Regions from separate parts of the Nocardiopsis akebiae genome, predicted to be linked through region 3. Evidence: riboswitches for the same ligand, from Rfam matches in the RefSeq annotation. Region 3 holds a riboswitch; each other region holds the start of a gene.
What was found. A riboswitch is a leader RNA that binds a small molecule or an ion and turns the genes downstream of it on or off. The one in region 3 is predicted to bind thiamine pyrophosphate.
Positions count from the first base shown of each region.

Region 1: another riboswitch for thiamine pyrophosphate. It lies ahead of thiD (bifunctional hydroxymethylpyrimidine kinase/phosphomethylpyrimidine kinase); the one in region 3 lies ahead of thiO (glycine oxidase ThiO).
Region 2: another riboswitch for thiamine pyrophosphate. It lies ahead of KGD83_RS24575 (ECF transporter S component); the one in region 3 lies ahead of thiO (glycine oxidase ThiO).

Region 1 is NZ_CP074132.1:5,302,152-5,307,510, reverse strand. Features, by position in the region: gene KGD83_RS22700 (glycosyltransferase family 4 protein) at 1-615, opposite strand, end outside; gene KGD83_RS22695 (DUF6457 domain-containing protein) at 1,075-1,329, shown strand; gene KGD83_RS22690 (alanine/glycine:cation symporter family protein) at 1,842-3,260, shown strand; gene thiD (bifunctional hydroxymethylpyrimidine kinase/phosphomethylpyrimidine kinase) at 3,361-4,164, opposite strand; TPP riboswitch at 4,152-4,250, opposite strand; gene KGD83_RS22680 (DedA family protein) at 4,377-5,072, opposite strand; gene KGD83_RS22675 (DUF368 domain-containing protein) at 5,092-5,359, opposite strand, start outside.
Region 2 is NZ_CP074132.1:5,754,867-5,760,225, forward strand. Features, by position in the region: gene KGD83_RS24570 (ABC transporter ATP-binding protein) at 1-772, opposite strand, end outside; gene KGD83_RS24575 (ECF transporter S component) at 775-1,395, opposite strand; TPP riboswitch at 1,502-1,609, opposite strand; gene KGD83_RS24580 (transglycosylase domain-containing protein) at 1,671-4,334, opposite strand; gene KGD83_RS24585 (alpha-1,4-glucan--maltose-1-phosphate maltosyltransferase) at 5,068-5,359, shown strand, end outside.
Region 3 is NZ_CP074132.1:2,316,183-2,321,541, forward strand. Features, by position in the region: gene pknB (Stk1 family PASTA domain-containing Ser/Thr kinase) at 1-1,257, opposite strand, end outside; gene KGD83_RS10025 (thiazole synthase) at 1,693-2,451, opposite strand; gene thiS (sulfur carrier protein ThiS) at 2,454-2,660, opposite strand; gene thiO (glycine oxidase ThiO) at 2,666-3,862, opposite strand; TPP riboswitch at 3,831-3,942, opposite strand; gene KGD83_RS10040 (Rv2175c family DNA-binding protein) at 4,025-4,378, shown strand; gene thiE (thiamine phosphate synthase) at 4,479-5,147, shown strand; gene KGD83_RS10050 (zinc-binding dehydrogenase) at 5,218-5,359, opposite strand, start outside.

The sequences.
Region 1 (5,359 bases), 3.0 Mb from region 3:
CTTGTCCCTGGCCAGCCGTCCCACGTAGCCCACGACCGCCTCCCCGTTCGGGGCGAGCCCGCGCCGCAGTCCCTCGTCGCGGTGCGCGGGGGAGAAGCGCTGGGCGTCGACCCCGCGGCGCCACAGGTCCAGGCGGGGGAACCCGCGCGCGGACAGCGCCTCCATGGTGGCCGAGGACGGTGCCAGCGTGCGGTCCACCGCGGCGTGCGTGCGCCGCAGCAGCGACCACAGGGCGTCCCCGCCGGGCAGGCGGTAGCGCCCGGCGAAGCCGGGGAGGTCGGTCTGGAAGACCGCCACGGTCGGCAGCGCCCACCGGCGGGCGGTCTCCACGGCCGCCGCCCCGAGCAGGGCGGGCGAGGCCAGGTGCAGCACGTCGGGGGAGAAGGCGCGGATCGCCGCGGTCATCACCCGCCGTGCGGGCAGCCCCACGGAGAAGTCGCGGTAGAACGGCAGGGGCACGGAGGGCAGCCGGACCACCGGGAAACCCGCGTAGGAGGAGGGGCCGGGCCCGGGGGCCAGCACCAGGGCCTCGTGGCCGCGCGCGGCGAGCAGGTCGGCGACCCGGCACACGGAGTTGGTCACCCCGTTGACCTGGGGGAGGAAGGACTCCGTCACGATCGCCACCCTCAGCCGGCCCCGGGCGTCGGCCTGGGGCACGCGGTCGAACGGGGGCGTGTGTGCCGCCGCGGCGCGGTGCCCGGCAGCGGGAACGCGAGCGGACGCGTGGTCGGCCGCGGTCCTGGGAGCGGCCGAGGGCACGGAGGGTGCGCGTGCGGACGAGGGGCGGTGAGCGGCCGGGGACGTGCGCGTGGCCGGAGACGTACGGTCGGTCGGGGACATGCGGGTGGCTCCCAACGCCGGGGGGACGGCTGCCTACGCCGGGGACGGCTGTCTCCGACGCTAGGCTCGTGGGGTGAACCTCGGTTTGGGTACGGGGGAACCGCGCCCGAAGACCAGGCGTGGGCAGTCCGAGCGGTCGGTGACCGCGCCCGTGCGCCCGTGTGTCCGCCGGGTGACTCCCCGGTGGATATGATTGCTGAATGTAGCCAATATATTGCTCTAAGGAGTCATGCGGTGACCCTCGTGGAATGGGCCGAAGCAGTCCGAAGTGAACTGGGCCTGACCGGCACCGAACCCCTCCGCAAGGAGGACGTCGACCGTGTGCTCGACCTCGCCCGGGACGCCGCCCACTCCGTGGCCCGGCCCGCCGCGCCCCTGACCACCTACCTCCTGGGCGTGGCGGTGGGTCAGGGCGCGGACCCCGACGAGGCCGCGGCGGTCCTCAGCAGGCTCGCCCTGGCCCAGGTCGACGAGGAGGACCGCGTCTGACACCCCGCCGCCGTCCGCGCCGGTCGGCGGCGCTCCGTCCGTACCGACGGGCCCTTCCGTCCGTTCCGGCCGCCTCCGGCGGCGCCGTCGCGGCCGTGTCCGTGAGGAACACGGCGCCCTGAGCCCGCCGGAGCCGCACCGGCTCGACACGGTCGCGTCGGCTGGCCGTCCGCACCGGCCGCCCCCACCGGGTCGCGCGCGGGCCGCACCGGCGCCCTCGGGTCCGCCGACGTCCGGGCCCGGCCCCGGTCCCGGAGCCAGGGCCCGGCCAGCGCGGAAGCCTGCCGGAAGGCACCGCCCGCACCCGGGAGGTACGCGGAAGGGAAACCGGAAGTTCCCGAAGAAACAGGCATGTGGGTTACGTGTGATGCGGTTGTTACGCGTCGATGCGATTCTGTGCCGGTATCGCGGGCCTTCCCCCAGTGCCGACGCGATCTCGAGGGCGTCGGATCCCCCGTACTTCGCTACCGGCGACCCCCGTCCCCACACACTCACCGATAGGGAGATCCCCTGTGGACCAGCTCCTCGAAATGGCTGGCATCGTCAGCAGCATCATCTGGGGGCCCTTCGTCCTCATTCCGCTGCTGTTCGGTGTCGGCCTGTTCCTCACCGTCCGCCTCCGCCTGCTCCAGCTCCTGCGGCTGCCCCACGCGCTGTGGCTCGCCCTCGTCCGGCGCAAGGAGGACGCCTCCGTCGAGGGCGACATCTCCCACTACCAGGCGCTGAGCACGGCCCTGGCCGCCACCGTCGGCGTCGGCAACATCGCCGGTGCCGCGCTCGCCATCGGCGTCGGCGGACCCGGCGCGCTGTTCTGGATGTGGGTCGTCGGCTTCCTCGGCATGGCCACCAAGTACAGCGAGGCCCTCCTGGGCGTGAAGTTCCGCCGTACCGACGCCAAGGGCGAACAGAGCGGCGGCCCGATGTACTACCTCAAGTACGGGATACCGGGCGGCCTGGGCACCACCCTGGGCGTGGCCTTCGCGGTCTTCGGAGCCATCGCCGCCTTCGGGATCGGCAACGGCACCCAGGCCAACGCCGTCTCGCAGCAGATCACCAGCGTCACGCCGCTGGAGCCGTGGATGGTGGGCCTGGCCCTCGTGGTCCTCGCGGGCGCCGTCATCCTCGGCGGCATCAAGAGCATCGGCCGCGTCGCCTCCGGCCTCGTGCCGATCATGATCATCGGCTACGTGGGCGTCTGCCTGGTCATCCTGGCCGCCAACTGGGCCGCCATCCTCCCCGCGCTCCAGCTCGTGGTGACCGACGCCTTCACCGGCACCGCGGCCACGGGCGGCTTCGCCGGGGCGGGCATCATGCTCGCCATCCAGCAGGGCTTCGCCCGCGGCATCTTCTCCAACGAGTCGGGCCTGGGCACCGGTGCCATCGCCGCCGCGGCGGCCAAGACCAGCCAGCCGGTCCGCCAGGCGATGGTCTCGATGACCCAGACCTTCATCGACACCATCATCGTGGTCACCATGACCTGCCTGGTCATCATCACCACCGGTGTCTGGTCCGCCGGCGGCGAGGACGGCTCGCTGATGACCAGCAGCGCGGTCTCCGAGGGCCTGGGGTCGATCAGCCCGGCGCTCGCTCCGGCCGGTACCGTCATCGTGGCCGTCGCGGTGGCCGTGTTCGCCTTCACCACCCTGCTCGGGTGGGCCTACTACGGCGAGCGCTGCATGGTGTTCCTGGGCGGCCGCCGCCTGGTCCTGCCCTACCGCCTGGTGTTCATCGCCGTCATCTACGTGGGCTCGGTCGCCAGCCTGGACTCGGTCTGGCTGTTCAGCGACATCGCCAACGGCCTGATGGCCCTGCCCAACCTCATCGGGCTCCTGCTCCTGTCCCCGGTCATCGCGGCGGAGACGCGCAAGTTCTTCGCCCACCCCGACTGGAGGGACCCGGACAAGGTCATGGAGGACGTGACCAAGGCCTGACCCGGTAGGGGCCGCGAGCCCGACCGGAGGACGGTGACGAGGAGGGGGGACCGGCGCGGAGCCGGTCCCCCCTCGGCGTTCCCTCCTCCGGACGCCGCCCCTACCACCAGGCGTGGAAGTGGTGCACGGGGCCCTGTCCGCCGCCCGCGTCGATCTCGTCGGCGCGCCGGATGGCCTCGGTCAGGTAGTCCTTGGCGTCGCCCACCGCGGCGGCCACGTCCGGCCGCTGCGGCAGCAGGGCCGCGATCGAGGAGGACAGCGTGCACCCGGTGCCGTGCGTGTTGCGGGTGGCCACCCTCGGGGCGCGGAACTCGACCGGGTCGGCGTCCCGGGCGACCAGGACGTCGACGCTCTCCCCGCCGGGCAGGTGGCCGCCTTTGAGCAGGACCCTGCGCGGGCCGAGGTCCAGCAGCCGCCAGGCCTGGGCGCGCATCGACGCCAGGTCGGTCGCCTCGGGCTCCTCCAGCAGGTCCGCGGCCTCGGGCAGGTTCGGGGTGACCAGGTCCGCGCGTGGCAGGAGCTTGGTGCGCAGCGCGTCGACGGCCGAGGCCTCCAGCAGGCGGTCCCCGCTCTTGGCGACCATCACCGGGTCCACCACCACGTTCGGCAGCGTGTGGCGGTCGATCGCCTCGGCCACGGCCTCGGTGACCTCCGAGGTGCCCAGCATGCCCACCTTGACCGCGTGCACGACGGCGTCGGTGAAGAGGGTGTCCATCTGGTGGGCGACGAAGCGCGCGGGGATCGGGTGGACCCCGGCGACCCCGAGCGTGGACTGGGCGGTCAGCGCGGCGATCACCGTCATGCCGAAGGTCCCGTGCGCGGAGAAGGCCTTGAGGTCGGCCTGGACGCCCGCGCCCCCGCTGGGGTCGCTGCCGGCGATGGACACGATGTTGTACGCGCTCATGGCGTTCCTTCGCTAGTGCTAACTAGGGCAGGTTCGACGGGTGTGCTCTCAGCCGGGAACGTGTCCCGGCACCCCGCGCCTCCGGAGCCGCGTCGGCGGCCCCGGTCATGATGTGTTTGTGGTGCGTTCCGGGCAGGATACCCACAGAACGCAGAAGGGGTCCGCCCGGGGACGCGGGCGGACCCCTGGAGGGGTTCACGGGGAGCGGGGGCTCAGGCGGAGGTGCCCTCGGTCCGGCGGGCCCTGGTCCGCTTGTAGACGCGGGCCAGGATGAACCACAGCACCAGCAGGCCGATGAGCACGACGACGATGTTGCTGATCACACCGCTCCACTGGACCAGAACGGGCTCGATGGCCGGGCCGAACACGTAGCCGAGGCCGATCCAGATGGTGTTCCACACCGCGGAGCCGATGACCGTGTACAGCGAGAACTTGAACAGGGGCATCCGCTCGATCCCGGCGGGCACCGAGATGAAGCTGCGGACCAGGGGCACGCACCGGCCCAGCAGGACGGCGACGCCGCCGAAGCGGGCGAAGAAGCGCTCGGCCTTGTAGAAGTCCTCGATCTCCAGCAGCGGGGTCTTCTCGACCAGCCAGGCCGTGCGCTCGCGGCCCAGGAGCGCGCCGATCGCGTAGAAGCCCCACGCGCCGACCAGGCAGCCGATCGTCGCCCACAGGATGGCCAGCCACACGTTCATGTGCCCGGCGTAGGCGAGGAACCCGGCGCCGGGCAGGACCGCCTCACTGGGCATCGGCGGGAAGAAGGTCTCGATGAACAGCGCCACGCCGACACCGGGTTCGCCCAGGGTCGTCATCAGGTTCAGGACCCACCCGATGAACCCCTCGTACTCGTGGGCGACGTCGACGTCCGTCGTCGAGGCCGCGGTCATCAGCAGATTCGTTGTCATGCGGTTGTCGTTCCCGTTCTCAGACGTGGGTGGGGGACCGGTGGAGTTCGGCTTCCTCCATCCGGAGGCGCTTGCGGCGCTCCCAGACGATGGCCGCCGCCACGATCGCGAAGCCGACCGCCATCAGGCCGACCGTCACCGGGACGTCGGTGGGGGCCAGGAACGTGCGGTCCTCGTCCTGCCAGGGCCACAGGGCGCGCAGCGAACCGGCCATGAGGCCGGTGAGGACCACCAGGGTCATGTGGTGGAAGTTCTCCAGCAGGTGCTGGAGCAGCTTCACGAACAGC
Region 2 (5,359 bases), 3.2 Mb from region 3:
CCCACACGCCCTGCGCTGCCAGCGAGCGACCGTGCTCGGCGAACACGGTCGCCGGCGGCCCGTCGGCGACGACCCCGCCGCCGGGCGCCACGACCACGACCCGGTCCACCAGGTCCACGACGTCGGCCACCCGGTGCTCGACCAGCACCAGGGTCGCCTCGGTCTCGGCGAGCAGGCGGGCCAGCACGCCCCGCACCAGCGCGGCCCCGGCCGGGTCGAGGTTGGCGGTGGGCTCGTCCAGCAGCAGCAGTCGGGGGCGCATCGCCAGGGCCCCGGCGATCACCAGGCGCTGCTTCTCACCGCCCGACAGCGCGCCGGTGGGATGGCGCGGTCCGTACGGGAAGCCCACGGCCTCCAGCGCCTCGTGGACGCGGGGCCAGATGAGGTCGGGGGCCACGCCCAGGTTCTCCGGGCCGAAGGCGACGTCGTCGCCCGCGCGCGCCATCACCAGCTGCGTCTCGGGGTCCTGGCTGACCAGGCCGACCGAGCCACGGCTCCGGTCGGCGGGCTCGCCGTCCAGGAGCAGGGTGCCCTCGTGGTCACCGCTGATGGCGGCGTCCTCGCCGGTCAGACCGGCCAGCGAGTGCAGCAGGGTTGACTTGCCCGCGCCGGAGGCGCCCAGCAGCAGCACGCGCTCACCCGGCTCGATCACCAGGTCCACGCCGCGCAGCGCGTGGGACTCGCGGCCCGAGTGCCGCCAGCCCCAGCCGGAGAGCTCCACGCGCGCGCCGGGGCCCCCGGCCGCCGTCCGGCGCCCGTTCGCGGAGGCCACGGTCAGCCCCTCGCGGACGGGAAGGGGGCCAGCGCCCCGGAGCGGGCCAGGGCGGTGGTGAGCAGGCGGGCGCCCACGCCCGCGATGAGGGCGGCGCTGACCACCACGATGACGCCGTAGGTGATCTGGTAGGACAGCGGCCAGGTCACGTTGTAGGCGAGGTTGTCGCGGATGGCCGGGGAGACGCCCGCGACCGCCGCCGCGAGGACGGCCACGCCCATGCCCCAGCGGCGGTAGCCGAAGGCGAGGAAGACGAGCTCGGGCAGGATGCCCTGGAGGGCGCCGTCGAGGATGACCATGATCCCCCACTGGGTGCCCAGGAGCGCCGACACCGAGGCGGCGGCGATGGCGGTGAGCAGGGCCGCGCCGGGCTTGCGGATGATCAGGCCGCCCAGCACGCCGGAGATCAGCCACATGCCGTAGACGACGGCCTGTGCGGGCGGGAAGCCGACGAACAGGGGGGTCGTGACCGACCAGACGATGTTCCAGAGCCAGAAGACCACGCCGACCGCGACGCCGATGACGGCGGCCACGACGATGTCGACGGTGCGCCAGCTACGCAGCCGGTCGAGGACGTCGCGCCGGAAGCCGGTGCCCTGGGGGATGGTGGTGTTCCTCTTCATGCGGTGTCCCTTCGCCGGGGGATGCGAGGGGCCCGTGCGGCCGAGAGCGGCGCCGGGACGCGTTCCGCGCGCCGGGACGTCCCCGGTGCGCGGGAGCCCGCCACCGGTGACGGTTCCTACGACTTCCTTCGCTGGCATGACCCAGATCAGGTGTGTAAGGGTCTGCGGCCTGGTGCCGCACTCTCAGCGCTCGCGCGCTCCCCTGTCGGTTTCATCAATACGAACACGGGGGAACGCCGCAGTGTTCCCGGGTCCCGTCAGCGCACGTCGGGGCCTCAGTCCCCGGGACCGGCACCGCCCTCGGGCACCTGCGGCTGCGGGGGCGTGCCGTTCCAGGGCGCGCCGCCGCCCCCGCCCGGCGACTCGCCGCCGCCGGTACCGCCGCCACCGCCGTCGCCTCCACCGCCTCCGGTGTTCCCGCCTCCACCGCCGGTGCCGCCGCCACCGCCGGTCGAACCTCCGTCCCCGCCGGTGCCGCCGCCTCCGGTGTTCCCGCCTCCACCGCCGGCGCCGCCGCCTCCGGTCGAGCCCTCGCCGCCTCCGGTACCGCCACCACCGCCGGTCGATTCCCCACCGCCACCGCCGGTCGAACCTCCGCCCCCGCCGGTGCCGCCACCGCCGGTCGAGCCGCCGTCGCCCCCGCCGTCACCCCCGCCGTCACCGGCCGCGAGGCCGCCGTCACCGGCACCGCCGCCTCCACCGGTGTCGCCGTCGTCGCCGTCGCCACCGCCGCCCGACGGCTTGTCCGAGGCCTTGCCGTAGACCTTCGGCGAGGGGGCGAACTCCTCCTCCGGCAGGCCCGCCACGGCCTCGCGCATGGTGGCCTGCCAGATCGGTCCGGGCAGCGTGGCCCCGTAGACGATGCCGTAGTAGCGGTCCCCGATGGTCACGCCCTGGAGGGTGTGCTGCTCCCCGCCCCGGATGTCGCCGACCACCACGGTCCCGGCCAGGTTCGGGGTGTAGCCCGCGAACCACGCGTAGGCCGCGCTGTCGGTGGTGCCGGTCTTGCCCGCCACCGGGCGTCCGATCTCCAGGCCGTTGGCGGTACCGCCCTCGAAGGTCTGCTGGAGCAGGTGGTTGACGCCGTCGGCGACCTCGGTGTCCAGCGCGCCCTCCTCGCACTCGGTGCCCACCTCGATCTCCTCGCCGTCCTCGCCCTCGACGAGGACCGAGGCCACGGGGACCGGCTCGCAGTAGGTGCCCCGGGAGGCGAAGACGGCGTAGGCGCTGGCCATGGTTAGCGGGGAGACCTCCTGGTCGCCCAGGGTGAAGGAGCTCCACACCTGCAGGTCCTCGCCGTCCGCGCGGTGGACGCCCAGGCTCTGGGCCATCTCCGCCGTCTCGCACAGGCCGACGCGTTCCTGGAGCTGGGCGAAGTAGGTGTTCACCGAACCCTTCGTCCCGCTGATCATGTTGTGCTCGCCGCCGTCGCTCTCCCCGGCGTTGCCCACGTCCCAGGGCGCCATCCTGCCGCCCTCGCAGTTCTCCAGGCCGCTCACCGTCGTGGACTTGGGCGAGGAGAAGCTGGTGTCGTACTTGAGCCCGGCGTCCAGGGCTGCGGCGAGGGTGAACGGCTTGAACGTCGAACCCGCCTGGTAGCCCAGCGACCCGCCGTCCTCGTGGTCCACGGACAGGTTGATCGAGGTGGTGCCCGGCTCGTCGTCGAAGCCGTAGCGCATGTTCTGGGCCATCACCCGCACCCGGCCGGTACCGGGCTCCACGAGGACCTCGGCGGCGAACTTGTGGGAGTCACCCGCGGGGACGTAGCGCTCGATCGCCTGCTCGGCGGCCTCCTGCATGTCCAAGTCCAGGGTGGTGCGCACGGTGATGCCGCCCCGCTCCAGCATCCCGTCGCGCTCCTCCTGGGTCCCGGCGAGCGCGTCGGAGCCGCCCAGCCACCGCATGACGTAGTCGCAGAAGAAGGGCTGCTCGCTGCTGAAGCAGCTGCCCGCGCGCGGGGTCTCGTCGACCTCCAGGCCCCGGCCCTTGTACTCCTCCGCCTCCGCGCCCTCCAGGTGTCCGGTGGCGACCATCCGGTCCAGCACCAGGTTGCGGCGCTCGACGGAGGCCTCCGGGTTGGTGAGCGGGTCGTAGTACGAGGGCGCGCGCACCAGCGCCACGATCGTGGCGGCCTGCGCGGGGTCGAGCTCGGAAGCCGGGACGGAGAAGTAGCGCTCGGCGGCGACCTCGATGCCGTACGCGTTCTGGCCGAAGTAGGCGAGGTTGAGGTAGCCCTCCATGATCTCGTCCTTGGTGAGCTTCTCCTCCAGCTCGATGGCGTAGCGCAACTCCAGCACCTTGCGGGTCAGGGTGCGCGCGTTGGCGCTCGCCAGCTCCTCCTCGGTGTCGGCCTGTTCCATGAGGAGGTTCTTCACGTACTGCTGGGTGATGGTGGACCCGCCCTGGGTGTTGCCCAGTGCGGTACGGACGGCCGCGCGCAGCGTGCCGCGCAGGTCCAGCCCGGCGTGCTCGTAGAAGCGGTCGTCCTCGATCGCCATGAGGGCGGCGGGAACCCAGGGGCTGATCTCGTCCAGCGGCACCACGTCGCGCTCGCGCTCGGCGACCTCGGCGATCGGTTCCCCTTCGACGTCGGTCAGCAGCACGCGCTCGGACGGGCGCGGCACGGCCAGGTCGCTGGGCAGGGCCATGAAGGCCGCGGCGGAGTCCTTGGCCGCCAGCCCGAGACCGCCGGCCCAGGGCATGACCAGCGCAGCCGTGAGCAGACCGGCGACCGCGCTGGTTCCGGCCAGGCGCTGGACCGTCTCCCGGCGGTCCCCCGTCGGGCCCGGTTCCGACACCTTTCGGCGCAGGACCTCGGCCCACCGCCGGACACGCGGGCCCGCGGCGGCCGCTACCGCGCGGGAGAGGGCCCCGCGCCGGTTCCGGCGCGGGGCCTCGTGCCGCCGCCCGCGCGGCGGACGCTGGTTGGACTCCGTCACGTCGCCCCCTACGTCCGTGTGCCGCCCCGCCCGCGGGACGCGCGGGCAGGCAACTCCGCCGACCACGCTCTCAGGGCGGACGTAAAGGGCGGACCGGGTTGACGGGCGCGTCAGCGAAAAACTTCCTCAATAACAAGCAAAGCACCACATAGCGAACATATTTCGTCAATCACCATGAAACAAGCGCGTCACACAACCGGCACCGGGGGCTCGGACACGGAGGAGAGCGATCGGGCCACGGGCGCCCGAATCCGGGACAAAAGTTCCTTAGGCGACTATCCGGTCACGCACGGATGTCCGGAATACGGCCATACAGCTCGCGCGTGCATTCGGTCATCCCTACCCACCGCAGCACACCGTCCAACATGACCGATCAGTTTTCCGTCATTTCCACAGAATGCATCGGAAAACAACCACAGAGGCACCTGAATCCACTGCGCCCTTATGACCGAATTGAGAGGTTTACTCAGCAGAAACCCGACAAACACCTGCTCTTAGTACACACACCCACTGTGATGAGGATCACAGAAATTATCCGGCCCTGGCACTCCGCCAAACACCACAAGAGGGCAGACGATAGACAGCGGAGGGCACCGAAGCCTTAATCCGGACAGTTTCTGTTCCGGATGCTCCGTGAACTCCGTCTTGCCCTGGATTAACTTCCGGTTATTTCCGCCTGCCGAAAAACAGCACGGTTCCGCAACGTCGAACCACGACAATTACGGTGTAGCCAGTGATCGGACGCCTGCCCATCCTCGATATCTCTCCAGAGAACGACCTCGGACCGGTGAAAGCCGTTCCCGGCGAACGCTTCACCGTGGGAGCGACGGTGATCCGCGAGGGCCACGACTCCCTCGCCGCGGGCGTCGTCGTCTACTCCCCCGAGGGACGCCGCGAACAGCTCGTCCCCATGCGCGAGCACGCCCCCGGCACCGACCGCTACGAGGCCTGCGTCAGCCTCCCCGCGGAGGGAACGTGGTCCTTCGCCGTCGAGTCGTGGACCGACCCCTTCGCCACCTGGCGCC
Region 3 (5,359 bases):
GTCGCGGATCATCTGGCTCGCGGCCTCGGGGTCGCTGCCCACCACGTCGGGGACGTTCTCGTACTGGCCGACCAGGAACCACCAGCCCGCGCCGAGCAGGACGATCGCCAGGACCGCCGCGCCGATCCCGACCAGCAGGTTGCGGCGGCGCCGGTCGTCGGGGCCGTCACGGTAGTCGTCGTACCCGTCGTCGCCGCCGTACCCGTCCTTGCCGCGGTCGTAGTCGTCGTAGCGGCCGTCGTCGAGCCCGGCCGAGGCCATGTCCACGACCATGGTCGCGTTCTCGGTGCCCGGACCGGCGCCCCCGGCGATGAGCTGGGGCGCGGTCACCGAAGCCGTGGTCGCCGCCGCCGGGGCGACGGGCGTCAGCGGGGCCTGGTCGGCGGCCGGGGCGGGGGGACCCGCGGGCAGGCCGTTGAGCACCGCCAGGACCTTGGCCAGGTACTGGCCCGCGTTGCTGGGACGGTACCTGGGGTCGCGCTCGGTGGCCTTGGTGACCAGCGCGTCGACCTCCGCGGGCAGGCCGGGCAGGAAGTGCGAGGGGCGCGGGACGTCCTCGTTGACGTGCTGGTAGGCGATCGCGATGGGCGTCTCGCCGGTGTGCGGCTGGCTGCCGGTGAGCAGCTCGTAGAGCATGATGCCCGCCGCGTACACGTCGCTGCGGGCGTCGGCGACGCCCCTCTCGATCTGCTCGGGGGCCAGGTAGGCCGCCGTGCCCATGAGGGTGCCCGTGCGGGTCAGCCCCTGGTTGGACTGCTCCACGGCGCGCGCCAGGCCGAAGTCGGCGACCTTGACCCGGCCGTCCTCGGTGATGAGGACGTTCTCGGGCTTGACGTCGCGGTGGACCATGCCCGCCTGGTGGGCGGCGCCGAGCGCGGCCAGCACCGGGGCCATGGCGTTCAGGGCGTCGTGGGCACCGAGCCTGCCCCGGGACTTGAGCAGGTCGCGCAGGGTGCGCCCGGGTACGTACTCCATGGCCAGGAACACGTGCCCCTGGTCCTCACCCTGGTCGAAGACCTGTACGACGTTGGGGTGGGAGAGCTTGGCGACGGAGTGCGCCTCGTTGATGAAGCGCTGCACGAAGGTCGGGTCCTGGGCCAGCGAAGGGTGCATCACCTTCAGGGCCAGCCGTCGGTCCAACCTCAGGTCGTGGGCGACGTAGACGGTCGCCATCCCGCCTCCGGCGATCCTGGACTCCACGAAGTAACGTCGGTCCAGGGTGGCGCCTACGAGCGGGTCGGAAGTCGTCATGTCCACGGCGGAGTAGTGTCCTTGCTGCGGGGAGCGCGGGCTGTCGCGGCCGGTGGCGCGTACCCGACACCGGGTGTCGAACCGACACGATAGCGGAAGCCCACGCCAGGTCTGCCCGGCGGTTCGCGGTCGCGCCGTCCCGTTCCGGTGTCGGTGGGGCCGGTGGGACCCCGGGGAGGCCTGTTCGGTCTCCCCGGAGGACGGGCCCCGGCCGGGGCCCTCCCGGTTCCGGCGGTGGGTGACCCACCGGTCGTCGGGTCGCCCCGTTCCCGGTGAGGCCCGCTCCGTCGGCGGTGGGGACGCTCGCGCCTGGGTTGTCGTGGTGTGCGGGATGCGCCCTTGCGGGGCCGCGCACTCGTTCCACGGTAGAGGACGCCGCCAAACTTCCCGGGCGGGACGCACCGGTCGGCGGGGCCGGAACGGGGAGCGGGGCCCGGTGGCCTAACTCACGGAGGGCGAGGAGGCCTGGGCGTAGCGCCGCACGGGGATGCGGCCGGCCAGGCGCGCGCCGCGGCCCGCGCGCACGGCGTCGCGCATCGCGGCGGCCATGCGCACCGGGTCCTGGGCGCGGGTCACGGCCGTGGCCAGCAGGACGGCGTCGCACCCCAGCTCCATGGCCAGGGCGGCGTCGCTGGCGGTGCCGATCCCCGCGTCCACGATGACCGGCACACCGGCCTGCTCCACGATCAGCTCCAGGTTGTGCGGGTTGCGGATGCCCAGCCCCGAGCCGATCGGGGCGGCCAGGGGCATCACCGCGGCGCAGCCCACCTGCTCCAGGCGCCGGGCCAGCACGGGGTCGTCGTTGGTGTAGGGCAGCACGGTGAAGCCCTCGTCCACCAGCTGTTCGGCGGCCTCCAGCAGCTCGACGGGGTCGGGCAGCAGCGTGTGCTCGTCCGCCACCACCTCCAGCTTGACCCAGTCGGTCTCCAGCGCCTCGCGGCCCAGGCGGGCGGTGCGCACCGCGTCGACGGCGGTGAAGCACCCGGCGGTGTTGGGCAGCGCCCGGATCTTGTTGCGGGTCAGGACGTCCCACACCGACCCCCGGGCGCCGGGGGACACCCGGCGCATCGCCACGGTGGTCAGCTCGGTGCCGGAGGTGATCAGGGCCTCCTCCAGGACCTCCAGGGAGGGGGCTCCGCCGGTTCCGGTGATGAGCCGGGACCCGAAGGAGGTTCCCGCGATAACGAGGTCGTCGTTCATCCTCAGCCTCCCTGCACCGCGGTGAGGACGTCCACGCGGTCGCCCTGGTTGAGCGGGCTCGCGGCCCACGCGGTCCGGCGGACCACCTCGTCGTTGACGGCCACGGCGACACCGCCGGGCGCCTCGGCGCCGGTCAGGTCGCGCACGACCGCTTCCACGGTCGTGTCGTCGGCGAACTCGCGGCGGTCGCCGTTGATGATCAGTTCCACTGCTACTACCTACTTGCGCGTCGTGCCGTGAAACGGCGGGCGTACTCGGGCAGGTCTCCGTCGGTCAGGGCCCCGGCCATGGCCTCACCGGTCACCGGGGTCAGCAGGACCCCGTGCCGGAAGTGCCCGGCGGCCAGGTGCAGTCCCGGGACCCGGGTGGGCCCCAGGAGGGGCTCGTTGTCGGGGGAGCCGGGGCGCAGCCCGACGCAGGTCTCGGTGACCTCCAGTTCGCTCACCCCGGGGACGAGTTCACGCGCGTCCCGCAGCACCTGCCAGAGTCCCCCGACGGTGAGCGAGGTGTCGTGGCCCAGCTCCTCCTGGGTGGCGCCGATGACTACCTCGCCGTCGGCGCGCGGCACCAGGTAGGTCGGGAATCCCCGGACCAGGCCGCGGACGGTCCGGCCCACGAGCGGCGGCTCCCCGTCGGGCACCCGGGCGCGCAGCAGCTGCCCCTTGACCGGGCGCAGCGGCGGGACCACGGGTTCGGGGACCGCGACGCCGTTGCCCCAGCAGCCCGCGGCCAGCACCACCTGGTGCGCGGGCAGGATCTGGCCCGCCGCGGCGTCCCCGGCCAGGCGCACGCCCAGCCGGGCGCCCCCGGGGCCGGGGGAGAGGACCTCCCCGACCAGCCCGCGGACCTCGGTGACGCCCGCGCGCCCGCCCGCCGCGGCCAGGGCGCGCAGCAGCCGCCGAGGGTCCACGGAGTGGTCGTCGGGGGCCAGGACGCCGCCGCGCACGGACGGGGCGAGCATGGGCTCCAGACGGCGGCACTCGCGGCCGGTCAGGCGCTCGGCGGCGATGCCCAGCCTCCGCTGGAGCGCGTGCAGTTCGGTCAGGACGGCCAGGTCGTCGCGGTCGAAGGCGACCAGCAGCGTGCCGGTGGCGCGGTGGCCCACGTCCAGGCCGCTGGCCTCCTCCAGTTCGGCGACGAAGTCCGCGTACATGCGGGCCGAGCGGATGCCCAGCTCCATGAGGGGCTCCTCGCCGAACGCCGCCTCGGTGGCGGGGGTCAGCATGCCCGCGGCCACGGTGGAGGCGGCGCGGGCGGGGTCGGACTCGACCAGGGTGACGCTCAGTCCGCGTTGGGCGGCCCGCCAGGCGGTGACCCGCCCGACCAGGCCGCCGCCGACCACGACGACGCGGTCGCGGTGGGAATCGTCGGAGGTGCGCACGGCTGTGGCTTCCACTCCCTTCGCCGGCATGATCCGGATCAGGTTCGTGCGGTCGGAGGCTCACAGCCTCCCTCTCAGCCGGGTCCCACCCGGCTCCCGCGGGATGTAGGGGTCCGTCCCCATTCTAGGACCCGTGGCCGGCGCACGCCGTGCCGGGGGGAAGGAGGTGCGCGGATGTGGCAGATTGGTGGTGTGACACAACGCGACATCGACACGCTGATCGGCGACTGGCTGACCCTCAAGGAGGCCGCCGCTCCGCTGGGCGTGAGCCCGAACCGGATCAAGACGCTGATCCGCGAGAACCGCATGATGGGTGTGGTCCGCGACGGTGAACTCTCCATCCCCGCGGCCTTCATCGACGGCGACGACCTGGTCAAGGGCCTGCCGGGGACGCTGCTGCTGCTCACCGACGCGGGCTTCTCCTCCGAGGAGGCCCTGCGCTGGCTGTTCACCCCCGACGACTCCCTGCCGGGCACGCCGATCCAGGCCATGCGCGAGAACCGGGGCACCGAGGTGCGCCGCCGGGCCCAGAGCCTGGCCTTCTAGTCCGCGGCCCCACGGGCCCGTTCGTGAACTGCTGGGGAGGGGCGCGCCGCCGCGTCCCTCCCCCTTGGGTCCCAACGCGCCAGGGCCTAGGGTGGACCGTGTGAGGACCAGCCACGGAACCAGCCTGCGCAAGCGCCTGGACGCATCGCTTCTGTACCTGTGCACCGACGCCCGGACCGGCCGGGGCGACCTGGCCGAGTTCGCCGACGCGGCCCTTGCCGGGGGAGTGGACATCATCCAGCTCCGGGACAAGGGCTTGGAGGCGCGCGAGGAGATCGCGGCCCTGGAGGTGATGAAGGAGGCGTGCGAGCGGTACGGCGCCCTGCTCGCGGTCAACGACCGCGCCGACATCGCCCGCGCCGTGCGCGCCGACGTCCTCCACCTGGGCCAGCGGGACCTGCCCGTGCCCATGGCCCGCGACATCATCGGCGCCGACCCCGTGATCGGCCGCTCCAACAACGACGTCGCCGCCGCGGCCGCCTCCGCCGAGGAGCCCGGCAGCGACTACTTCTGCGTCGGACCGACCTGGGCGACGCCCACCAAGCCGGGTCGCCCGGCCGCCGGGCTGGAGCTGGTGGAGGAGGCGGCCGCGCTGGGCACCGACCGCCCCTGGTTCGCCATCGGCGGGATCGACGCCGACAACATCGACCGCGTGCTGGACGCCGGGGCCCGCCGGGTCGTGGTCGTGCGCGCGATCACGGAGGCGGAGGACCCCCGGGCCGCGGCCGCCGCTCTGCGCCAGCGCCTGGCGGCCCGCGCCGGGGGCTGACCGGCGGCCGGGCGCCGAACGCCCGCCGGAGCCGCTCCGCCGGGGCCCGGCCGTTCGGTGCCGCCCGGTCCTAGGGAAGCAGCAGGACCTTGCCGAGCACCGTGCGCCCCTCCAGCGCGGCGTGCGCCTCGGCGGCCCGCTCCAACGGCAGTGTCAGGCCCACGTGCGGGGTGATCCTGCCCATGCGGGCCATCTCCAGCACCAGCCGCAGG